4 regions of the Pseudomonas sp. BS3782 TE3695 genome follow, and region 4 is predicted to be linked to each of the others. Evidence: predicted binding sites of a transcription regulator. Region 4 holds the regulator's gene; each other region holds the start of a gene.
The links. The regulator sigma-54, encoded in region 4, starts transcription at its own class of promoters, with help from an activator protein. The targets are predictions, from matches to a motif close to ANTGGCATNNANNTTGCTNT.

Region 1 (6,032 bases), 780 kb from region 4:
GGGATGCGACCGGCCGACGGAACGTTGACGGTGATCTTCGAACCGTCACGCCCTTCGGCATCGAAACCGCCAACCACCAGGTTGCCCTGAGCGACGGCGTAGACGTTGCCGTCGATACCTTTGAGCGGCGTCAGCAACAACGTACCGCCACGCAGGCTCTTGGAGTTACCGATGGACGCAACGGTGATATCTATCTGTTGACCCGGCTTGGCGAACGCCGGCAGATCAGCACTGATCGACACCGCCGCGACGTTCTTCAATTGCACGTTGCCCGAACCTGCCGGCACCTTGATGCCGAACTGCGAAAGCATGTTGTTGAAGGTCTGCAGGGTGAACGGGGTCTGGGTCGTCTGGTCGCCGGTGCCGTTAAGCCCGACCACCAGGCCGTAGCCGATCAATTGGTTGGAACGCACACCGGAAATACTGGCGATGTCCTTCAGCCGCTCGGCTTGAGCGTCGAAGGCTGCGGACATCAGGAGCGCAGCCACCATCAGGTGTTTGAAGTTCAACATGCTCACCAGAGAAGCCACCTAGAAAGGGAACAGCGGGCTGAGGAAGAAACGGTCGAACCAGCCTGGCTGACTCGCATCGGCAAACGCACCGGTGCCCGAATAGGTGATGCGTGCATCGGCGACGCGGGTCGACGACACGGTGTTGTCGGTGGCGATGTCATCGGCGCGAACGAGGCCGGCAATCCGCACCAGCTCATCACCGGTGTTGAGGGTCAGCCACTTCTCGCCGCGCACGGCGATGATGCCGTTGGGCAACACGTCGGCGACGGTCACGGTGATCGAACCGGTCAGGCTGTTGCTCTGGCCGGACTTGCTGTCGCCCTTGGTGGCGCGGTCACCTTCATAACCGACATCCAGGCTCAGGCTACCGCTGCCCACTGGATCACTGGTGCTCAGGCCGCCCCCGAAAAACGAGCTCAGGCCGATGTCGGTCTTGCTGTTCTTGTCGATCTGCGAGTTGGCGTTCTTGCTCGCCTGGGTGCGCTCGTTCAGGGTGATGGTGATGATGTCACCGACCCGGAACGCCTTGCGGTCGCTGTACAGGTTCTGTTCGAAACCGGCCTGGTAGATCGAGCCATTATTGGCGGCAGCCGGCAGCGGCGTGCGCGGCAACACCGGGGCGTAGTAAGGGTCATTGGGCTTGGGCGGCGGGGCGACGCAGCCCGCGAGCACAACGGCCCCACTCAGTGCCAGAACAGATACAAAGCGATTCATGACCCTACCTCACGGTGTTGCAGGAGACCTCATGGCCGCCTCATAGACTTGATTACAGATTCTGCGTTACGAACGAGAGCATCTGGTCGGCGGTGGAGATCACCTTGGAGTTCATCTCGTAGGCGCGCTGAGTGGTGATCATGTTGACCATCTCTTCAACGGTGCTGACGTTGGACGTTTCCAGGGTGTTCTGCAGCGTGGTACCGAAACCAGCGAGGCCCGGGGTGCCGACTTGCGGCGCGCCACTGGCAGCGGTTTCCAGGAACAGGTTGTTACCCACCGCTTGCAGACCGGCCGGGTTGATGAAGTCGGCGGTTTGCAGGTTGCCGATCACCTGGGAAGCCGGGTTGCCGGCAACGGTGATGGACACGGTGCCGTCACGGCCGACGGTGAAGGTCTGGGCATCGTTGGGAATCACAATGGCCGGCTCCAGGGCGAAGCCGCTGGCGTTGACGATCTGGCCGTTGGAATCCAGGTGGAACGTACCGTCACGGGTGTAGGACGTGGTGCCGTCCGGCTGCAGGATCTGGAAGAAACCGCGGCCGTCGATGGCCATGTCCAATGGCTGCTCGGTGGTTTGCAGGCTGCCGGCGGTGAAGTTTTTCTGGGTGCCGACGATGCGCACACCGGTACCCACTTGCAGACCCGACGGCAATTCGCTGTCCTGGGTCGACTGGGCGCCTGGCTGGCGTTTGATCTGATACAGCAAGTCCTGGAACTCGGCGCGGTCACGTTTGAAACCCGTGGTCGATACGTTCGCCAGGTTGTTGGAAATGGTGGTGAGGTTGGTGTCCTGGGCGGACAGACCTGTTTTGGCAACCCATAGAGCCGGAAGCATTCGATTCTCCTCGTGCGCCTGTTTTACGGCGCGACGTTCTGATAATTAGCTGATCTGCAAGACCCGAGCCATGGCCTGGTCATCGTCTTTGGCGGTGTTCATCATCTTGATGTGCAGCTCGAACTGCTTGGCCAGCGCCAGCACCGAGGTCATTTCTTCCACGGCATTGACGTTGCTCGACTCAAGGAACCCGGACACCAGTTTGACGTTGGCATCGGCCTGTGCCGGCTTGCCGTCCTTGGTGTGGATCGAACCGTCCAGGCCTTTGGTCATGTTCTTGAAGTCCGGGTTGACCAGTTTGATGCGGTCGACTTCCGCCATCACGCGAGGGCCTTCGCCCATCGCACGGATGCTGATGGTGCCGTCTTCGCCGACTTCGATTTGCTGCTCGGGCGGCACGGCAATCGGCCCGCCATTGCCTACCACCGGCATACCGTTGCCAGCACGCAGCACGCCCAGGGCGTCAACGTTCAAGCTGCCGGTGCGCACGTAGCTTTCACCGCCATCGGGGTTCTGCACGGCGATCCAGCCGTTGCCCTGCACCGCGACATCGAGGTCACGACCGGTTTCTACCAGCGAACCAGGGGAGAAATCGGTGGCCGGACGTTCGCTCATGGCAAACGCACGCGCCGGAAAGCTGTCACCAAACACCGGCATCGAACGAGCCTGTTCCAGGTCCTTCTGAAAACCGTTGGTAGAGATGTTCGCCAGGTTGTTGGCATGAGCCTTCTGCGCCAGTGCATTCTGGCTGGCGCCGGTCATTGCCACATAAAGGTACTTGTCCACACTCTTTCCTCTGCATGCCGGACGTTTGCCGCCCACCGCTGTACTGCTGAGCCATAAGCAATTTGCAGACCAACTTTTTTCTGGCGGCGCAGGGCCCGGCAAACAAAGGACTTGAGGGATTCAGAGGGGATTAGGGGACTGTATCGAAGACGAAAAACCGGCGGTGTTATGCCGCTTCGCGGCAATCCTCTCATGGCCAAGCTCATCCCCCTGTGGCGAGGGAGCTTGCTCCCGTTCGGGCGCGAAGCGGCCGCAAAACCATCCCGCGGGATTTGCCTGCAATAACTCGATTGTCTTTTTTGGGGCTGCTGCGCAGCCCAGCGGGAGCAAGCTCCCTCGCCACAAAAGCTATTTAGCCCGGCTCTTTACCGACTTCATACTCACGCAACTTGTTGGCAATGGTCGTATGCGAAACCCCCAACCGCTTGCCCAGTTGCCGACTGCTCGGATGCTCGGAGTACAAACGCTCTAGCACCGCTTTCTCAAAGCGCCCGACAATCTCGTCCAAGCCGCCTTCAAGGGAAAAATCGCCGAGGGGCTGACGCACACCGTAATCCGGCAGACGAATGTGTTCGGCTTTGACGGTGCCGCCGTCGCACAAGGAAACCGCCTGGAACAGTACGTTTTCCAACTGCCGCACATTGCCCGGCCAGTGATAGTGACTGAGCCGTTCCATCGCCGCTGGCGCCAGTTTCGGCAACGGACAACCGATCTGCCGGCTGGCCTGATCGAGGAAGTGCTCCACCAGCGGCGCCAGCCCATCCAGGCATTCGCGCAGCGGCGGGATGTGCAGCGAGAGTACGTTCAAGCGGTGGTACAAATCCTGGCGAAACTCACCGCGCGCACACAGCTCGGACAAGTCCACTTGCGTTGCGCAGATCACCCGCACATCCAGATAGACCTCTTCATCGCTGCCGACACGACGGAAGCAACCGTCCTGTAGAAAGCGCAGCAATTTCACCTGCAAGCGCGGGCTCATTTCGCCGACGCCGTCGAGGAACAACGTACCGCCCGCCGTCAGCTCCAACAGCCCAAGCTTGCCTTCGGCCCGCGCCCCTTCGAAGGCACCGGGACCGTAGCCGAACAGTTCGGTCTCGGCCATGGACTCCGGCAGACCGGCACAGTTGAGCGCCATCAACGGTGATTGCCCACGCGGGCTCGCCAGGTGACAGGCCCGCGCCAACAATTCTTTGCCGGTGCCGGTTTCGCCTTCTATCAATAGCGGCGCATCCAGTGGCGCCATGCGTCGTGCCTCGCGCACCACCGCCGCCATTACTTTCGAGCTTTGGAAAATGCTGTCGAAGCCGCGCAATTCCTGCTTGCGCACGTTATAGATGCGCTCGCCCACCCGGTCCGCCCGGTGCAACGTCAACACCGCACCGGCCATGGCCTCGCTTTCGTCATGCTCCGATTGCAGCGGCGCGATATCGGCGAGAAACACGTCACCCTTGACCTTGACCCGCAAGCCGTTGATCCGTGACTTGTTGGCGCGCACCAGTTCCGGCAAATCGAAATCCTCGGCGTACCGCGACAGCGGAATCCCCGGCACCTCGTCCACCCGCACCCCAAGCAACTGCGCCGCCGCACGGTTGGCCGCGACGATGGAGCCGCCCATGTCGATCGACAGCACCGGAAACTCCAGGGCGCCGAGCAAGGCATTGAGTTCCATGTGCCGACGCTCGCTGGGCATCAGCCCTACGCGTTTGACGCCGAATACCCCGCCAATCGCCTCGAACTTCGGACGCAACGCCTGAAACTGAATATTGATCAGGTTCGGGCAGTGCAGATAGATCGCATTGCCGTGCTCACCGCCCACTTCGCCGCGAGCGACGTTGATCCCGTACTCGACCAGCAGGTTGAGAATGTCGCGCAGAATACCGATGCGGTTCTGGCAGTGAACTTTGATACGCATATAAAGGCCCACAAAACGGTGAGTGAGGTTGATCACAACCTGTGGGAGCGGGCCGTGGTGAGGGGGCTTGCCCCCGTTTGAGTGCGCAGCACTCACAAGATCTTTGGCGCATCAGAGATTTTGGGGCTGCTTCGCAGCCCAACGGGGGCAAGCCCCCTCACCACAGCCCGCTTCCACAGGGGTACTTGGCAGACCGACGTATTTTTCTGCCGAGGCACTCAAATAGTCGTCAAGATTATGTGACAGCTGTGCGCCTTTTCAAACCCGTAAATCTCAATACCTGCGCCATAGCGCTCAAATCGTAACGAATAATTTACAGAAATTGATGAATTTTCCTACTCACCATGCCACTCACCTGCTGCAACACCGCACGCCTTGGGGTATTTCTAGGTCCATAGCTGTACACACAACAAGAACGAATCCCCTAGCAGGAGAGCAGCATGAAGCAGACGCAATACGTGGCTCGTGAGCCCGATGCGCAAGGTTTTATCGACTACACCGCCGAAGAACACGCGGTGTGGAACACGCTGATCACTCGCCAACTGAAAGTGGTCGAGGGCCGTGCGTGCCAGGAATACCTGGACGGTATCGAAAAACTCGGTCTGCCCCACGACCGCATTCCGCAACTCGGTGAAATCAACAAGGTCCTCGGTGAAACCACCGGTTGGCAGGTTGCCCGAGTCCCCGCACTGATTCCCTTCCAGACCTTTTTCGAATTGCTGGCGAACAAGCAGTTCCCGGTGGCGACGTTTATTCGTACCCGCGAAGAGCTGGATTACCTGCAAGAGCCGGACATTTTCCACGAGATCTTTGGCCACTGCCCGCTGCTGACCAACCCCTGGTTTGCCGAATTCACCCACACCTACGGCAAACTCGGCCTACAGGCTTCCAAGGAAGAACGGGTGTACCTGGCGCGCCTGTACTGGATGACCATCGAGTTCGGCCTGGTCGACACGCCGCAAGGCCTGCGCATCTATGGTGGCGGCATTCTGTCCTCGCCCAAAGAAACCGTTTACTGCTTGTCGAACGAGCCTGAGCACCAAGCCTTCGACCCGCTGGAATGCATGCGCACGCCGTACCGCATCGACATCTTGCAACCGCTGTATTTTGTCCTGCCGAACCTCAAGCGCCTGTTCGACCTGGCCCACGAAGACATCATGGGCATGGTCAAGCAAGGTATGCAGCTGGGGTTGCATGCGCCGAAATTTCCGCCAAAAGCCGCGTGACCCGCGCCTTTTGGCATCAAGTGAGTCTGTTACGGATCGCCGCT
Region 2 (6,032 bases), 820 kb from region 4:
GAAAAGCAACTGTTCGATCACCACTTTGCCAAGCTCTTTCTGCGCCACTTCCTGGACGCTGGCCGTGGCCTTCTGACGCAACATTTCCTGGCCGACCGGAGTCGCCAGCGTGGCGAAATCCTGACCGGAAAACAGCATCACCAGGTTATTGCGAATTACCGGCATGTGGATTTTGAGCGCTTCCAGATCAGCCTGATTGCGGCCCTGCAGGGTAATGCTCACCTGCATGTAGCGCTGGCGACCGTTCTGGTTGTAGTTGGCCACGAACGCCGGTGCCATGGGCTCGAAGATCGCTGGCTGCTTGCCGATCACCGCCGTTTCAGCCGCGGGGGCAGGCTTGCTCTGGGCGCTGTGCATGAAGAACCAGGTCGCCCCCACGGACAAGCCGATCGCCAGCAACAGGGCCACGACGATCACAATGATCAGCTTGATTTTGCCTTTGGTTGCGGGGTCTTTCACGGGTGCTGCGTCGCTCTTAGCCATGCCAATAATCCGTCACTATTCGGGTTTTCACAGTCGCACGGCAAGGCAAGAGCAAGTGTTATGCCAGAAGTGTCGGAGGCAAAATGGATGGCGGCGGGCAGCATCCAAAATCAAAAGATCGCAGCCTGCGGCAGCTCCTACGGTTGGATGGTGTACATCCTGTAGGAGCTGCCGAAGGCTGCGATCTTTGAGAGGCGCCCTGATTTATCAGGCGTAGTAGTCGACCGCGCTGGAGCCAATCACGCTGGTGGTGTTAGCGGCTATTTCAGCAACAGTTGCGGGAAGCTCTTCATCGGCAGACTCGAGGCGACCGCCATTGGCGTTGGCACGCCCGCCCTGCCCCTGTTGAGCCTGCTCCTGACCCTGCCCCTGCCAGCCACGGGGCTGATCGGAAACGTTGACGTCGACCTGGCCCATGCCCTGTTGCGCGAACATGTCACGCAGGCGATGCATTTGCCCGTCGAGCGCTTCACGAACGCTTGGGTGGGCACTCATGAAGGTCACCTGGGTCTGCTGATCCGGCACCATGTTCACCCGAATATCCAGGCGCCCCAGCTCGGCCGGTTGCAACTGAATGTCGGCCGCCTTGAGATTGGCGCTGGACAGGTACATGACCCGATTGACCACCTCTTCGGTCCAGCCGCTCTGATGCATGACGATGGGCTGGTTCACCGGTAACGCATTGGCAGTCTTCGGCGTTGCCGCCTGGGTCAGTGCCGCCAGACGGTTGGCGAAATCATCGACACGGGTATCGCTGCTGGCGGACTTGAGATCCTTGAGGCCGTCATCGATCAGGCCGCTGAAAGCCTTCTCGCCGCCCTGGCTGGTGCTGTCCTGATCGGCTTGCACATCGAGCATGCCTGCCATGCCCGTGGCAAAATTCTGTGCCGAAGTTGGCTCGCCATCGACTTGAGCCGGGGTCGGTGCCGCTTTGGGCTGAATCTGGCTGGCGGGCGAAACGTGCCCGCCCTGCTCCATGGCCATGCGTACGGCTGGCAGCGCATCGAGAGGATCGGCTTCGGGATCGAAATCCGGATCGAGGGTTGCAACCGTCTGTGCCGCTGCCGCAGCAACCACGGCGGCGACAGGTGCCTCAACTTGTGATTGCGCAGTGGCCACAACTGTTGGCGTTTCCGGCACAGGAGCTGGCAACACCGGCTGCACCACCAACGCAGGATCGAGGGCCGGATCGACAGGCGCGGTATCGGCCACCGGCGTCAACGCCTCGGCCGTATCCGATGCGTCATCGCTGGCCGTCTTGTCGTCAGCCTGCGCCGGTTTATCGGCGGGCAAGGATTTGCCGCTATCGGCAACCGTCGGTTCTGGAGCGGCAGACTTGTCGCTGCTCACATCCTTTTTGCCGACGCTGTCCGAGACTTTATCGCGTGCGGGTTTAGCCGAACCATCTGCCATGACGGAGGGTTTAGTCTGCGCCTGATTGGCATAGACCTGAGCGAAGCTGGAGGCCTTGTCCCCAGGCTCAGCGGTCAGCACCGGTGCATTGGCGGACGCGGCTTGGGCCTTGGCCGTCGTGGCGACCTGAAGAAGGATGTTTGGGGTAACGGGCATAAAACGGTCTCCGCTGCACTGGGATCGTAGGTACAGTTGAGCAAGTTAACTGCAAGGGTCGAGCCAGTTTGATTCACTGGTCGGTAAAAGCGCCGGTCGGCTATGCTGCATGCGATCCGTAGCAGCTGGATAGTTGCTCTATTCAGCAAGAGAGCGCTGGCGCTCCGCTTCGTAGAGGGGCCGGACAATGGCGAACTCGCCGTCAATTTCCCCGACCAGCGCTTCAATGCCTTCAAGGCTTTTTTGCTTGGCTCGCTGCTCCAGTTCATTGCATAGCTCAGCCAGCCGGGTAGCGCCCATATTGCTGCTGCTGCCTTTGAAACTGTGCGCAGTGGCACCTAACTGATCGGCATCGTCAACTTGCCGCAGCAGACTCAAACGCTCTTCGGAATCGGCGAGAAAGGTATCGAGCAATTCTGGATACCCGTCCTCCATCACTTCCTGCAACGCGCTCAGCACGTCACGGTCCAGATGTGTGTTGTCCACTTGTTCACTCCTTGATCAAGAACGCCTGGCATTATGCCAGAGCCTCCCAGAAAAACTCCACGCGAGCACTGCGACCATTATCAGACCAGGTCGCATGATCGCTCAACTGACGAATCAAATTGACCCCTCGGCCTGACAGACGGACATCATCGACGGGACGCGCCATGACCCGCGCCACATCGAAGCCTTTGCCACTGTCCTCGACCCGGACCACCAGGCAACCGCCCTCGTCTTTTGGCGTCACCTGCAAATGCACCCGCACATAGCCATCGCGTAACTCGTCCAGGCGTGCATTGCGCTGCTGATAATAACGCGCAAAACCTGCCGCATCGCGTTTCAAACTCGAATCCAGGCCCAGCACGCCATGCTCCAGGGCATTGGAATAAAGCTCTGCCAGCACACTGTAGAGCGCGCCGCTCTGAGCCCGCAGACCATGCACCTCAAGCAGCAACTGCAACAAGTACGGCAGTGGATTGAAGCGCTTGAGGGTGGCGGCGCGGAACTCGAAACTCACCGACCAGTCCAGCGGGCACGACTGGCCGCTGTCGGAATACACTGGCGTCGGTGGGCTCAGTTGCGTGGCCTCCAGCAGACGGACCTCGACCATGCTCACGTCATCACGAGCCTCGCCACGAAAATCCCGCAGTGCCTGCTCGATCTCTTCGAACAGTGCATCGGGCTGGCGATTGGCTGCAAACACTTGCTCCAGCCGCTCTACGCCAAACAACTGTTCATTGGCATCACAGGTATCGATCACCCCATCGGACAGCAGAAACACCCGATCGCCGACGGCCATCGGGAACACCTCGGTGCGATCATCGAAGGTTTGCGGGCTCAGTACGCCCAGCGGCAAGTGCCGTGCCGTCAGCGCCGTGCGCTCGCCACTGGCGATACTGTGCAGGTAACCGTCCGGCATTCCGCCGTTCCAGACCTCCACCGACCCTCGCTGAAAGCTCAGGCACAGCAGCGCCGCACAGCAGAACATGTCCACCGGCAGAATACGTTTGAGCTTGGCGTTCATCTCGCGCAGGGTTTCGGACAAACCGTAACCCTTGGCCGTCATGCCATAGAAGACTTCGGCCAACGGCATGGCACCGACAGCGGCCGGCAAACCATGGCCGGTAAAATCACCGAGCAGCACATGCATGTCGCCAGCCGGGGTGAACGCGGCCAGCAACAGATCGCCGTTGAATAGCGCATAGGGCGATTGCAGGTAACGGATGTTCGGGGCATTCAGGCAACCGGAGTGGGCGACCTTGTCGAACACCGCTTTGGCCACCCGTTGTTCGTTGAGCAGGTAATCGTGGTGCCTGGCGATCAGGTCACGCTGCTCCAGCACCGTGGCTTGCAAACGTCGCAAGCGATCCATGGCCTTGATTTTGGCCGCGAGGATCACTTGGTTATAAGGTTTTGCCAGAAAATCGTCGCCTCCGGCCTCCAGACAACGGGCCAGCGCTTCGCTTTCGGTCAGCGACGTCAAAAAGATGATCGGCACCAGGGTTTCGCCAGCCAGCGCCTTGATCTGGCGTGCAGCCTCGAAACCGTCCATGACCGGCATCATGGCGTCCATCAGTACCAGATGCGGTCCTTGCGAGCGAAATACTTCGACCGCCTCGGCGCCGTTGGCGGCCGTCAGCACTTCATGGCCCTGACGCCGGACGATCGTCGACAGCAACATGCGATCGGCCGCGCTGTCTTCGGCGATCAGAATCGTCAGCGGTTCGAGCGACTGCATGACGGTCAACTGATGTCGAACAGTTTGTCGAAATTGGAGATGGCGAGGATTTTCTTCACATCGGAACTGCTGTTGACGACGCGAATATCGGAGTTGTCGCCACCGGCGTGATCACGCAGCAAGAGCAGCATGCCCAGCGCGGAGCTGTCGAGATAAGTGGCTTTCTTGAGGTCCACCACAATGGAATCGGGTTTACTGTTGAGTTTTTCGTAGGACTCGCGAAACTCCTGATGCCGACCGAAATCGAATCGTCCCTCGATCGAAATCGTCAGCTTTTTCCCATCTTGAGATACTTCTGTAACGACTGACATTTCACGGCTTCCTTGTCATTGGCGAACGAACGTACGTGTACAAGGTTTAGCACCTGATGGGGGCTGGAGCAAGGCAGGAAATCAGAATCAAAAGATCGCAGCCTTCGGCAGCTCCTACATTGGCCGCATGTAAACCCTATCCTGTAGGAGCTGCCGAAGGCTGCGATCCTTTAAAACCGACACTCAATACGGATCCTGACGCGGCAACCGCTGGGACAGCTCATCGAGCAGTTTCTGCTCGCGCTTGTCTTCCAGTTGCCGCGCTTCATCCCTGTAGCGCTGAACCAGTTTGCGCAAGCCTTCGACCCGGGCAAACGCCTGCTGCCAGGCTTCCCGGGATTTGTTCAGGTTATTTTGGTGCCAGTTCAGGCTCTGACGCTGCTGGTCGATGGCCGTGCCCAATTGCGCGAGAAAACCCTGATAACCCAGCAACCATTGGCCCGACACGCCGCTACTGCCGCGTACGATCCATTGTTCCTGGTATTCGAGGCGGAAGTTTTCCAGGTCGGCGAGTTTGCTTTCCGCCAGGCGAACCTGGCCCTGAAAGTGTCCCAGGCGCAGGACAGCGGTCTTTTCGGCCTTTTCAGCCATTTCCACCACAGGCGCCAGACGTGCTGCGCGGCTCGAGGCCATGACCGGTTAACCGCCCGGCGCTGGCGCAAAGATCGAAGCGAGATGGTTCTCGCTGGCGCCCATGCTGATGTTGTCGTTCAAGCCCTGACGCAGGTACATGGTCATGGCCGGTTGTAGACTGATTGCGGTATCGGTTTCCCGATCACCGCCGGACACATAGGCGCCGACACTGATCAAGTCGCGGCTCTGCTGATAGCGCGACCAGTATTGCTTGAACGTCTGCGCGTGGTTCATTTGCTTGATGCCGACCACTGACGGCATGACCCGGCTGATGGAGGCTTCGATATCGATGGCTGGGTAATGCCCTTCCTCGGCCAGACGCCGGGACAGCACGATGTGTCCGTCGAGCACACCCCGCGCCGAGTCGGCGATCGGGTCTTGCTGATCGTCGCCTTCGGACAATACCGTGTAGAACGCGGTGATCGAACCGCCGCCCTTTTCAGCGTTACCGGCACGCTCCACCAGTTTCGGCAACTTGGCGAACACTGACGGCGGATAGCCTTTGGTCGCTGGCGGTTCACCGATGGCCAGGGCGATTTCCCGCTGGGCCTGGGCGAAACGGGTCAGGGAATCCATGAGCAACAGGACGTTCTTGCCCTTGTCGCGAAAATACTCGGCGATTCGCGTGCAGTACATGGCCGCGCGCAGACGCATCAGCGGCGCATCGTCCGCGGGCGATGCCACTACCACCGAACGCTTGAGGCCTTCTTCACCGAGGATATGCTCGATGAATTCTTTGACTTCACGACCCCGCTCACCGATCAGGCCGACGACGATGATGTCGGCCTCGGTGAAGCGGGTCATCATCCCCAGCA
Region 3 (6,032 bases), 3.4 Mb from region 4:
GGCTTCATCAACCTGATGACGGCGAGCGCCCAAGCGTGGAGCGATAATCCCGTCAGCAGCCAGCAGGTTTTTCTCGACGATCCTTGTTTCTACATTTACACCTCAGGCACCACCGGGTTGCCCAAGGCCGGGGTGTTCAAACACGGCCGCTGGATGCGCAGCTCCGCCAGCTTCGGGCTGATTGCCCTGGACATGCAGCCGCAGGACGTCGTCTATTGCACCTTGCCGCTGTACCACGCCACCGGGCTCTGCGTGTGCTGGGGCTCGGCGATCAGCGGGGCGTCGGGGTTTGCGATCCGTCGCAAGTTCAGCGCCAGCCAGTTCTGGAGTGACGTGCGCAAATACCGGGCGACCACCCTCGGTTACGTCGGTGAATTGTGCCGCTATCTGGTGGATCAACCGCGCAGCGTCGACGACAGTCGCCACAGCGTGACGAAGATGATCGGCAATGGCTTACGCCCCGGTGCGTGGAGCGAGTTCAAGACGCGTTTTGCCGTTGACCATATTTGCGAGCTGTACGCCGCCAGCGACGGCAATATCGGCTTCACCAACATCCTCAACTTCGACAACACCATCGGTTTTTCCCTGATGTCCTGGGAGCTGGTGGCGTACGACCACGACAGCGGCGCACCCACGCGAGATACCCAGGGTTTCATGCGCAAAGTGGCCAAGGGCGAGGAGGGTTTGCTGCTGGCGAGGATCGACGACAAGGCGCCGCTGGACGGCTACACCGATCCGCAGAAGACCGCAAAAGTCGTGCTCCACGACGTGTTCAAGAAGGGCGATCGTTACTTCAATACCGGTGATCTGCTGCGCAACATCGGTTTTGGCCACGCGCAGTTTGTCGATCGTTTGGGCGACACCTACCGCTGGAAGGGTGAAAACGTCTCGACCACCGAGGTCGAAAACATCCTCCTGCAACACCCTCACATTGCCGAAGCCGTGGCCTATGGCGTGGAAATCCACAACACCAACGGGCGCGCGGGGATGGCGGCAATCACCCCGGCCGAATCCCTGGCGACCCTGGACTTCAGCGAGTTGCTGGCTTTCGCCAGGCAGCAAATGCCTGCCTATGCGGTGCCGCTTTTCCTACGGGTGAAAGTGAAAATGGAAACCACCGGGACCTTCAAATATCAGAAGACCCGACTCAAGGATGAAGCCTTCGACCCGAACAAAACCGGCGATGACCCGATTTATGCCTGGTTGCCGGGCACTCAGACTTACGTGCAAGTTACCGAGCAGGTGCTGGCGGAGATCCAGGGCGGCAAATACCGCTATTGAATGCGGCGCTTACTAAATGTGGCTGACCAGCCATGAGAAAAAAGAAGTGACAGGTTCTTGAGCGCTCGGGAAACTATGGGCTTTCCGATTGACCGAATGTGGAGTCCCCAATGTCAGACAAAAGCCGCCAGATGACGCCCGAAGAGGCTGCTGAATTTGCCGAACAGGTGTTCAACAAAGCGCGCGAAGGCGATGCAGCCATGATGGCTGCGCTGCTGACCAAGGGCTTGCCGCCGAACCTGCGTAACCACAAGGGCGACACCTTGCTGATGCTCGCCGCGTATCACGGCCATGTCGACACGGTAAAAGTACTGCTTGAGCACAAGGCTGATCCTGAAATCCGCAACGACAACGGCCAGAGCCCGATTGCCGGCGCGGCATTCAAGGGGGATCTGGCGGTGGTCAAGGCGTTGGTGGAGGGTGGCGCACAAGTGGAAGGTTCGTCCTTCGATGGTCGCACTGCGTTGATGATGGCGGCCATGTTCAACCGCGTCGAAATCGTCGACTACCTGATCAGCAAAGGCGCCGATCCGAAGGCCAAGGATGCCAACGGCGTATCCGCGCTGGACGCGGCCAAAACCATGGGCGCGGTAGATACCACCGCACAATTGCAGAAATTGCTGGCCTGACCTTCGTGGCTGTGGGGCTTTTGTGGCGAGGGAGCTTGCTCCCGTTCGGCTGCGAAGCAGTCGTAAAACCAGAGAACTCGGTTTGACTGAATACCAATGGGGGTCGCTTCGCAACCCAACGGGGGCAAGCCCCCTCGCCACAGGTCATGCCAGGTCCCGCAATCCATTTCCGAATGCGCTATCCTTCGCGCCCTCAAATCTCCCTCGCTACAGGATCCACTCATGAAAGCCGCACTCGTCGAACTCATCAGCAAAATCAGCTCCGGGTGCATGAGCGAGGACGAAATCCTGAAAGTCGCTGACGAAGCGGCTCAGGCCTACGCCGATCCAGAGGCTTTTCTGACGGCCAATCCGGACATCAACTACGACGACACCTTCCCGATCCCGTTGGGCGAATGGGTCGTCGTCGGCAGCTTGCCGGAAACCGTGCTGTTCCAGGCCGACACCTACATGGACCTGTTTGCGCAAATTGTCGCTTCGTTCGGCCCCGGCGTCGATTTCAACATCAAACCCAAGCAATTGGCCAAGACCGAAGCCCTGACGGCGCTCAACCGCATTCAGGTGCAGATGAGCAGCATGAACAAGGAAAACGGCGGTTACACGCTGATGAACTTCAGCCAGTTGCTCGACGATGAGCTGCAAGTGGTGCTGGTCTATGGAAACGACGTGCCACGGGTTCTCGAACTGTGCGCCGAAGTCGGCATCGCCGCCGCGCCATCCCTGGAAGCCTTGAAAGTGGCGATCCACGTCTGAAGCTGTCCAGAACGGTAATAAAACGGAACCCTCGCAAGGCCCGACTATCCTAAGAGGGCATATCACTCTTAGGGAGCGTCACCATGGGTTCCACGTTCAACAGCCTGGTTGGCCTGATTATTCTTGCCCTGGATATCTGGGCCATCATCAACGTGCTTAAAAGTGGCGCCGAGACCGGGATGAAAATCCTCTGGGTGTTATTGATCCTGCTGCTGCCGGTCTTGGGCCTGATCATCTGGGCCATCGCCGGGCCACGAGGTAACGTGCGGATCTGACTGCATCCTCAAGCAACGCATTTCCCTTGTGGGAGCGGGCTTGCTCGCGAAGACGTCGGCACATTCAGCATCGATGTAACAGACAAACCGCTTTCGCGAGCAAGCCCGCTCCCACAGGTTCTGTGTTTTTTCATGCCGACACGCGGTAATCCGTTGAACGATCAGTCAGGGGTAAAGTCCAGATAGAAGTAAGCCCATCCATGGGTTTTATCGAGGAGGCACCGATGCAAAAGTGGAAAATCACTTTCGTGGATGATCACGGTGAAACAGTGGACGAACTCTTCGAGTGCGAGGAATGCCCGAATAGCGAGCAGGCCGCCAAACTCATTCGCGCCCGGTGCCTGCCGGTCGCCGCCGAACTGGATCTCAATGATCTGGAGGGTCGTACCGATGATCCGACCGTCAAAAGTCTGAAATCCCAGAACAGCATTGAAATCATCAGTATTACCCCGATCTGATACATCTCTTGTCACATTCACCTCCAGACCTTGGCAGCAGCTCTGTCTTGGGGCTACTCTGCAAGCGAGATCAGCGAATGACTCGCTATGGTCTGGTCTTGTCAGCTACATGCTTGTTTCCCGTCGGCAACCTGTGTTGCCGTATCGCTCTCGCCAATCGGTTGAAAGTGCAGGGAATACGGAAAGTCTATCCATCAGTCTGAGGGGGACGTTTCATGAGCACAGCCTATCAAGAAGACATCAGCAGCAGCGTGCTGCGCCGCATGAAAGAAGGCGGTTTCGACTTTTCACGATTCCATCCCATCGAGTTCTACGCCATTTTCCCGGATGAGGAGCGGGCACGCAGGGCGGCAGGTCATTTTTGTGGTGAATCCTTGAATGCCCAGATCAGCGTGCGCGATGACGGCGCGTGGCATCTGGAACTGAGCAAAGTGATGTACGCCACCTATGACGGGATCGGCGACTTTGAGCAGGACTTCGAGGCGGTGGTCGAGCCTCTGGGCGGTATCATTGAAGGATGGGGTGTCAAGCAGGAGGTACGAGGGCTACTCGCATAACGTTATGAACAGTGACAACACTCAGCAACGGCTGACCTTTGGGTTGGCCGTTTTCGTTTGTGCGGTTTGTAAAGGTTCAAAAGATCGCAGCCTCGTTTCACTCGACAGCTCCTACACAGCTCCTACATTGGATGCGTTCTCCTGTAGGAGCTGTCGAGTGAAACGAGGCTGCGATCTCTTGATCGTGCTTTTGATTCATAACGTTTCAAACACGCAAAAAAAACCGCCTGAGCAGGCGGTTAAAGGGAAGTTTCGGTCAGGTTTTCCAGCGAATGCGCCGATTATCCGCACTGTCTCCCGGGCAGTGAAATCAACTCTGGCTATGCTGCTGATAGGCGACAGCATTGCTTCGCCATGAAGCGGGGGCAATCAGGTTGGGGCATTTACCGCACAGGATTGGTGCGGTGCGTGCAGCGCCATTCTCCAACTGATTGATATCAAAGCGTTTATGCCGATGGCACGGGCCTTGCGAAGGCCTGGATGTCCGGGTGACAAGGAGTACGGCATGATCCGCACCTATTTTGATGAGATGTACGATGCCGGCGGCCAGGTCCGCCCGCATTATCGGGAGTTTGCCCGTTGGCTGGCCGAAACGCCTGGCGAGCTTTTGGCACAACGGCGACGCGAGGCCGATCTGTTATTTCATCGTGCCGGGATTACATTCACGCTCTATGGTGATGAGCAAGGGACAGAGCGCCTGATTCCCTTCGATACCATTCCCCGCAGTATCCCCGCCAGTGAATGGCGGGTCGTCGAGCGCGGCTGCATTCAGCGGGTCAAGGCATTGAACATGTTCCTTGCCGACCTCTATCACGAGCAGCGCATCATCAAGGCCGGCATCATCCCGGCCGAGCAAGTGCTGGCCAACGAGCAATACCAGTTGGCGATGCAAGGGCTGGATCTGCACCGCGATATCTATTCGCACATTTCCGGCGTCGACCTGGTACGCGATGGCGACGGCACGTACTACGTGCTCGAGGACAATCTTCGTACCCCCAGCGGCGTGAGCTACATGCTCGAAGACCGCAAGATGATGATGCGGTTGTTCCCAGAATTGTTCGCCGCCCAGCGCATCGCGCCGATCGACCACTATCCGAACCTGTTACTCGACACCTTGAAAAGCTCCAGCCCGATCGACAACCCGAGCGTGGTGGTACTGACGCCGGGGCGCTTCAACAGCGCGTTTTTCGAGCATGCATTTCTGGCCCGGGAAATGGGTGTCGAACTGGTGGAAGGTGCGGACCTGTTCGTGCGTGATGACAAGGTGTTCATGCGCACCACGGACGGGCCGAAAGCTGTCGACGTGATCTATCGTCGCCTCGACGATGCCTTCCTCGATCCGTTGGCGTTCAACCCGGACTCGATGCTCGGCGTTCCAGGGCTGCTGTCGTCCTACCGTTCCGGCAACGTGGTGCTGGCAAATGCCATCGGCACCGGGGTCGCGGACGACAAGTCTGTGTATCCCTTCGTCACGGACATGATCCGTTTCTACTTGGATGAAGAGCCGATCCTGAAGAATGTGCCGACGTGGCAGTGTCGTAATCCCTCTGAGCTGTCCCACGTGCTGGCCAATCTTCCAGAACTGGTGGTCAAGGAAACCCAGGGCTCCGGTGGTTACGGAATGCTGGTGGGGCCGGCGGCGACGGCGGCGGAAATCGAATCTTTCCGTGAGCGGATCAAAGCCAAGCCCCACGCGTACATCGCCCAACCGACGTTGTCTTTATCGACCTGTCCGACCTTTGTCGAAAACGGCATCGCTCCACGCCATATCGACCTGCGTCCGTTTGTATTGTCTGGCCGCGAAACCCGGGTTGTGCCCGGTGGTTTGACCCGTGTCGCCTTGCGCGAAGGCTCCCTGGTGGTGAATTCCTCCCAGGGCGGCGGAACCAAGGACACCTGGGTGGTCGAGGATTGAAGGAAGCCTGCCATGTTAAGTAGAACTGCCTCGGATCTGTATTGGATGTCGCGTTACCTGGAGCGGGCCGAAAACCTCGCACGGATGCTCGACATCAGTTATTCGCTGTCGTTGATGCCTCAGGATGGGCGTGGCGATGGCTTGCACGAACTCGCCATGCCGTT
Region 4 (6,032 bases):
TGCGTGAAGCCGCCCTACGCCAGAGCAGCAAAACCTATGTCGAGCTACTGAATTTCATCAGCGAACACGGCGAGTATCCGCGCACCCACAGATTGCTGCGCACCGACACCGCTTCGCCCTCGCATCAGCCTGTGCCCTTACAACATGGAGTTCATTGAAATGGCTTTTACCTTGCCTGCCTTGCCGTACGCCTACGACGCCCTGGAACCGCACATCGATGCGCAAACCATGGAAATCCACTACACCAAACACCACCAGACCTACATCAATAACCTCAACGCTGCAGTCGAAGGCACTGAATTTGCTGAATGGCCCGTGGAAAAACTGGTGGCGGCTGTCCAGCAATTGCCGGAAAAGCTCCGTGCGGCAGTGATCAATCAGGGCGGCGGGCATGCCAACCATTCGTTGTTCTGGAAAGTGATGGCACCCAACGGTGGAGGCCAACCCGAAGGCGCGCTGGCCAAGGCGATCGACGAACAGCTGGGTGGTCTCGACAGCTTCAAGGAGGCCTTCACCAAAGCTGCACTGACTCGTTTCGGCAGCGGTTGGGCCTGGTTGAGTGTGACGCCGCAAAAGAACTTGGTCGTTGAAAGCAGCGGCAACCAGGACAGCCCATTGATGAACGGCAATACGCCGATCCTCGGCCTGGACGTCTGGGAACATGCTTATTACCTGCGTTATCAGAACCGTCGTCCGGATTACATCAATGCGTTCTACAACGTGATCAATTGGCCTGAAGTCGCTGCGCGTTATCAGGCTGTTTAAGTCTTCTATAAAAACAATCCAGGGCTGACTATGGGCACTGAAACACTTGCGGTCGGAAGTGGACGAATGTTTCGTTATGCACTGGGATCGTTGTTGCTGCTGGCGGGCATGACGTTATTGGCTGCCCAAGGGCTGAGCTGGCTGGATCTCGAACCGAAACTGCAGCGCGCCCTGCAAGGCGGGGCGATTTGTGCCTTGGGTACGGCTTTGGGCGCGGTGCCGGTGCTGGTGATTCGGCAGATGCCTCAGGCAGTCAGCGACATATTGCTCGGTTTCGGAGCCGGGGTGATGCTCGCCGCGACGGCGTTTTCGCTGATCGTGCCGGGCATTGCCGCGGCAGAAAACCTCGGGCTGACGCCTTGGGCGGCCAGCGGCCTGATCAGCTTCGGCATCCTGCTGGGCGCATTCGGGTTGTTTCTGGTGGATCGCAGGGTATCTGGCGCTACGCCCGAAATGCTCGTGGGGACACTGAAGCGATCGGTGATCCCACCGCGGATCTGGTTGTTTGTGTTTGCCATCATTGCCCACAACATCCCCGAAGGCATGGCGGTTGGCGTCTCGGCCGGCGGTGGCATGCCTGACGCCGACAGTCTGGCCATGGGCATCGCCTTGCAGGATGTGCCAGAAGGACTGGTCATTGCGTTGGTGTTGGCCGGGGCAGGGATGTCGCGGGTCAAGGCGTTCCTGATCGGTGCGGCCTCAGGATTGGTCGAGCCGGTCTTTGCATTGTTATGCGCCTGGCTGGTGAGCCTGGCCGAACTGCTGTTGCCTTTGGGGCTGGCACTGGCGGCCGGTGCGATGTTGCTGGTGGTGACTCACGAAGTCATCCCCGAATCGCGCCGCCATGGTCACGACAAACTGGCCAGCCTTGGGCTGCTGATCGGCTTTTGTCTGATGATGGTGATGGATACATCGTTGGCTTGAAAAACAGGATCAAAAGATCGCAGCCTCGTTTCACTCGACAGCTCCTACTGTATGCAGATCCTTGTAGGAGCTGTCGAGTGAAACGAGGCTGCGATCTTTTGACTTTTACTCGCCTTCGTCAAAGTAGTTGTTGATCAGCTTCACCAGTGCATCCAGCGCTTCCTGCTCCTGTTCGCCTTCGGTAATCAGGTGGATTCTGGTGCCTTTGCCGGCGGCCAGCATCATCATCGCCATGATGCTCTTGCCGTCGACTGTCGATTCAGGCGTGCGCCCGACCCGGATCGTGGTACCAGGAAACTGACCCGCCACACCCACGAATTTTGCAGACGCGCGGGCATGCAAACCCAGCTTGTTGATGATTTCGATTTCCAGAGCAGGCATCGCGATGTGAATCCTTTAGCTGAGGTCGCGGTGGCGGACCTGGACGTTCTTCAGGGTTTTTTGCAGGACCTGACCCAGACGTTCGGTCAGGTAGACAGAGCGGTGATGTCCGCCAGTGCAGCCAATGGCAATGGTGACATAGGCGCGATTGCTGGCAGCAAAACGGGGCAGCCACTTGAGCAGGTAGGAGGAAATGTCCTGGAACATCTCTTCGACGTCCGGCTGTGCCGCCAGGTACTCGGCCACCGGTTGATCGAGCCCGGACTGTGCTCGTAGCTCCGGCTTCCAGTAAGGGTTGGGCAGGCAGCGCACGTCGAATACCAGATCGGCATCCACCGGCATGCCACGCTTGAACCCGAAAGATTCCACCAGGAACGCAGTGCCGGGCTCCGGCTGATTAAGCAGGCGCAATTTGATGGTATCGCGTAACTGATACAGGTTCAGATTGGTGGTGTTGACCTTGAGATCGGCCAGATCGGCGATAGGCCCCAGCAGATTGGTTTCATCCTGGATCGCCTCCGCCAGCGAACGATTGGCGCTGCTCAAGGGGTGACGACGGCGAGTTTCCGAAAAGCGCTTGAGCAAGGTTTCTTCGTCGGCGTCCAGATACAGCACATCGCACTGGATATGTCGGCTGCGGACCTCTTCCAGCAATTCGGGGAACCGTGACAGGTGGCTTGGCAGGTTGCGTGCATCGATGGACACGGCCACCAGCGGTTGTGCCAGCTCTGTGTGAATCAGCGCGCGTTCCGCCAGTTCCGGTAGCAAGCCGGCAGGCAGATTGTCGATGCAGTAATAGCCGTTGTCCTCGAGCACATCGAGGGCGGTACTTTTACCTGAGCCGGAGCGGCCGCTGACGATGATCAGGCGCATGATTAGTGACCGTTCTGCTCGTCCAGGACAACCTGATACAAGGCTTCGTTGCTCGGGGCGCTACGCAGTTTTTCACGCACTTCCTTGCGATCCAGCATGCTGGCGATCTGGCGCAGCAATTCCAGGTGTGCATCGGTGGCGGCTTCCGGGACCAGAAGCACAAACAGCAGGTCAACCGGGGCGCCGTCAATGGCATCGAAATCGATAGGGGCTTCCAGGTGCAGCAGCGCACTGATTGGCGAGGTGCAGCCTTTGAGCCGGCAATGGGGGATGGCGATGCCGTTGCCGAAACCGGTAGAACCGAGTTTCTCACGGGCAATCAGGGCCTCGAAGACGTCCTGCATTTCCAGATCCGGTACTTCGCGGTGGATAAGGTTGGCAATTTGTTCGAGGGCTTTCTTTTTACTGCCACCCGGCGCGTTCACTTGGGAACGGCCGGGGGTCAGGATGGTTTCTAGTCGGATCATGGATTGGGGGTGTTAACGACCGGTCGCGCCCTGGAGGAGGCTCTGGGTCTTTTCCTTATGCTTTTTAAGTTGGCGATCCAGCTTGTCGGTCAGCAGGTCGATGGCGGCATACATGTCCGTATGCTCGGCATTGGCGACCACTTCTCCGCCGGGAATATGCAGCGTGGCTTCGATTTTCTGCAGCAGTTTTTCGACGTTCATCGTGACTTGCACATTGGTGATCTTGTCGAAATGCCTCTCTAACCGGTCGAGTTTTTCGCCGATGTAGGTGCGCAGGGGTTCGGTCACTTCCAGTTGGTGTCCACTGATGTTGACTTGCATACAGCTTCTCCTTCGTTGCCAGTGCATAAAGCGGCAGGCAGAAATGCCTGCCACTGGAACGCTGTGGCGAGCCCGACGGCTACATCAACCGCTTACGTTCGCTGGAAGGCGCGATTCCCAGGGATTCGCGGTACTTGGCGACGGTGCGACGGGCTACCTGAATGCCTTGTGCCTCCAGTAAACCAGCGATCTTGCTGTCACTCAACGGCTTTTTCTGATTTTCCGCCGCAACCAGTTTTTTGATGATCGCGCGGATGGCCGTGGACGAGCATTCACCGCCTTCGGAGGTACTGACGTGGCTGGAGAAAAAGTATTTCAATTCATAGATGCCCCGTGGGGTATGCATGAATTTTTGCGTGGTCACCCGTGAGATCGTCGATTCATGCATGCCGACTGCTTCGGCGATGTCATGCAGCACCAACGGCTTCATGGCCTCGTCACCGTATTCGAGAAAGCCGCGTTGATGCTCGACGATCTGGGTGGCGACTTTCATCAGGGTTTCATTGCGGCTTTGCAGGCTCTTGATGAACCATCGAGCCTCCTGCAGCTGATTACGCATGAAAGTATTGTCAGCGCTGGTGTCGGCGCGGCGCACGAAACCGGCGTATTGGGCGTTGACCCGCAAGCGTGGCACCGACTCCTGGTTCAGCTCCACCAGCCAGCGTTCGTTGTCCTTGCGCACAATCACGTCGGGAACGACGTATTCGGCTTCGGTGGACTCGATCTGTGAACCCGGGCGTGGGTTGAGGCTCTGGACCAATTCGATGACCTGGCGCAGCTCATCTTCCTTGAGCTTCATGCGGCGCATCAGCTGGCTGTAATCGCGGCTGCCGAGCAGGTCGATGTAATCGGTGACCAGGCGCTTGGCTTCGGCCAGCCAAGGGGTCTTGGCGGACAACTGGCGCAGTTGCAGTAGCAGGCATTCACCAAGGTTGCGGGCGCCGATGCCAGCGGGTTCGAATTGCTGGATGCGGTGCAGCACGGCTTCGATTTCGTCCAGTTCGATGTCCAGTTCCGGGTCGAACGCTTCGAGGATTTCCTCGAGGGTTTCGTCCAGGTAGCCCTGATTGTTGATGCAATCGATCAGGGTCACGGCGATCAGGCGATCGGTGTCGGACATCGGTGCCAGGTTCAGTTGCCAGAGCAAATGGCTTTGCAGGCTTTCACCGACCGATGTGCGGGTGGTGAAGTCCCACTCGTCGTCATCGTTGCTCGGCAGGCTGCTGGCGCTGGTCTGGTAGACATCCTCCCAGGCTGTGTCGACGGGCAATTCGTTGGGGATACGCTCGTTCCAGTCGCCTTCCTCAAGGTTGTCCACCGTCGGGGCGGTTTCCTGGTAGGAGGGTTCCTGAATGTCGGCGTTGGGTTTCTGTTCGGCGCTATCGGCCAAGGGGTCGGCGTTATCGAAGTCGTCGCCTTCTTCCTGGCGTTCGAGCATCGGATTGGACTCCAGGGCCTCCTGGATTTCCTGTTGCAGGTCCAGGGTCGACAATTGGAGCAGGCGGATGGCCTGTTGCAGCTGCGGTGTCATCGTCAGCTGCTGGCCCATTCTCAAGACTAGCGATGGTTTCATGGCAGGGGCTTAACACCTTATTCGCCGGCGCACATGCGCCATCCACTACAGGGCGCCGAAGCGCCAAACATAAGCAAATTATATGCCCGAAACTGAAGTGTTTGCCTAGAGCGCTGTAACAATAAAAAGTTATTGATTTTTTATTGAAGCGAGTGCTCCCTAGGCGACCCGGGCACCTCAGGTGCTTACAGGCGGAACTCGTGGCCCAGATACACTTCCTTGACCAGTTCATTGGCAAGGATGGTGGCGGAGTCACCTTCAGCAATCAGTTGGCCATCGTTGACGATGTAGGCGGTTTCGCAGATATCCAGAGTCTCACGAACGTTGTGGTCCGTGATTAGCACGCCAATGCCTTTGGCCTTGAGGTGATGGATGATTTGCTTGATATCGCCCACCGAAATCGGGTCCACGCCGGCGAAAGGTTCGTCGAGGAGGATGAATTTCGGGTTGGTAGCCAGTGCCCGGGCGATTTCCACGCGGCGGCGTTCACCACCGGACAGGCTCATGCCGAGATTGTCGCGGATGTGATGGATGTGGAACTCCTGCATCAGGCTTTCCAGCTCTTGGCGACGACCGGCCTTGTCGAGTTCCTTGCGGGTCTCGAGGATGGCCATGATGTTGTCGGCCACCGACAGTTTGCGGAAGATCGACGCTTCTTGCGGAAGATAACCGATACCTGCCTTCGCACGACCGTGCATCGGCTGGTGGCTGACATCCAGGTCGTCGAT

Region 1: the regulator sigma-54 is predicted to act here: its motif matches at 2,905-2,924, upstream of ABH909_RS24225 (flagellar basal body rod protein FlgF).
Region 2: the regulator sigma-54 is predicted to act here: its motif matches at 2,090-2,109, upstream of ABH909_RS24025 (flagellar hook-length control protein FliK).
Region 3: the regulator sigma-54 is predicted to act here: its motif matches at 4,407-4,426, upstream of ABH909_RS12740 (circularly permuted type 2 ATP-grasp protein).

What each region holds. Positions count from the first base shown of each region.
Region 1 is NZ_JBNDKB010000001.1:5,370,015-5,376,046, forward strand. It holds gene ABH909_RS24210 (flagellar basal body P-ring protein FlgI) at 1-512, opposite strand, end outside; gene flgH (flagellar basal body L-ring protein FlgH) at 531-1,226, opposite strand; gene flgG (flagellar basal-body rod protein FlgG) at 1,279-2,064, opposite strand; gene ABH909_RS24225 (flagellar basal body rod protein FlgF) at 2,110-2,850, opposite strand; gene ABH909_RS24230 (sigma-54-dependent transcriptional regulator) at 3,203-4,762, opposite strand; gene phhA (phenylalanine 4-monooxygenase) at 5,203-5,988, shown strand.
Region 2 is NZ_JBNDKB010000001.1:5,325,057-5,331,088, forward strand. It holds gene fliL (flagellar basal body-associated protein FliL) at 1-483, opposite strand, end outside; gene ABH909_RS24025 (flagellar hook-length control protein FliK) at 691-2,052, opposite strand; gene ABH909_RS24030 (Hpt domain-containing protein) at 2,191-2,538, opposite strand; gene ABH909_RS24035 (ATP-binding SpoIIE family protein phosphatase) at 2,570-4,273, opposite strand; gene ABH909_RS24040 (STAS domain-containing protein) at 4,279-4,584, opposite strand; gene fliJ (flagellar export protein FliJ) at 4,768-5,217, opposite strand; gene fliI (flagellar protein export ATPase FliI) at 5,224-6,032, opposite strand, start outside.
Region 3 is NZ_JBNDKB010000001.1:2,752,965-2,758,996, forward strand. It holds gene ABH909_RS12705 (long-chain-acyl-CoA synthetase) at 1-1,281, shown strand, start outside; gene ABH909_RS12710 (ankyrin repeat domain-containing protein) at 1,392-1,910, shown strand; gene ABH909_RS12715 (hypothetical protein) at 2,133-2,663, shown strand; gene ABH909_RS12720 (PLDc N-terminal domain-containing protein) at 2,747-2,938, shown strand; gene ABH909_RS12725 (hypothetical protein) at 3,163-3,396, shown strand; gene ABH909_RS12730 (ribonuclease E inhibitor RraB) at 3,612-3,953, shown strand; gene ABH909_RS12735 (hypothetical protein) at 3,958-4,311, shown strand; gene ABH909_RS12740 (circularly permuted type 2 ATP-grasp protein) at 4,459-5,868, shown strand; gene ABH909_RS12745 (alpha-E domain-containing protein) at 5,881-6,032, shown strand, end outside.
Region 4 is NZ_JBNDKB010000001.1:6,147,413-6,153,444, reverse strand. It holds gene ABH909_RS27930 (hypothetical protein) at 1-158, shown strand, start outside; gene ABH909_RS27925 (superoxide dismutase) at 160-765, shown strand; gene ABH909_RS27920 (ZIP family metal transporter) at 796-1,689, shown strand; gene ABH909_RS27915 (HPr family phosphocarrier protein) at 1,795-2,070, opposite strand; gene rapZ (RNase adapter RapZ) at 2,086-2,943, opposite strand; gene ptsN (PTS IIA-like nitrogen regulatory protein PtsN) at 2,946-3,410, opposite strand; gene hpf (ribosome hibernation-promoting factor, HPF/YfiA family) at 3,423-3,731, opposite strand; gene ABH909_RS27895 (RNA polymerase factor sigma-54) at 3,811-5,304, opposite strand; gene lptB (LPS export ABC transporter ATP-binding protein) at 5,490-6,032, opposite strand, start outside.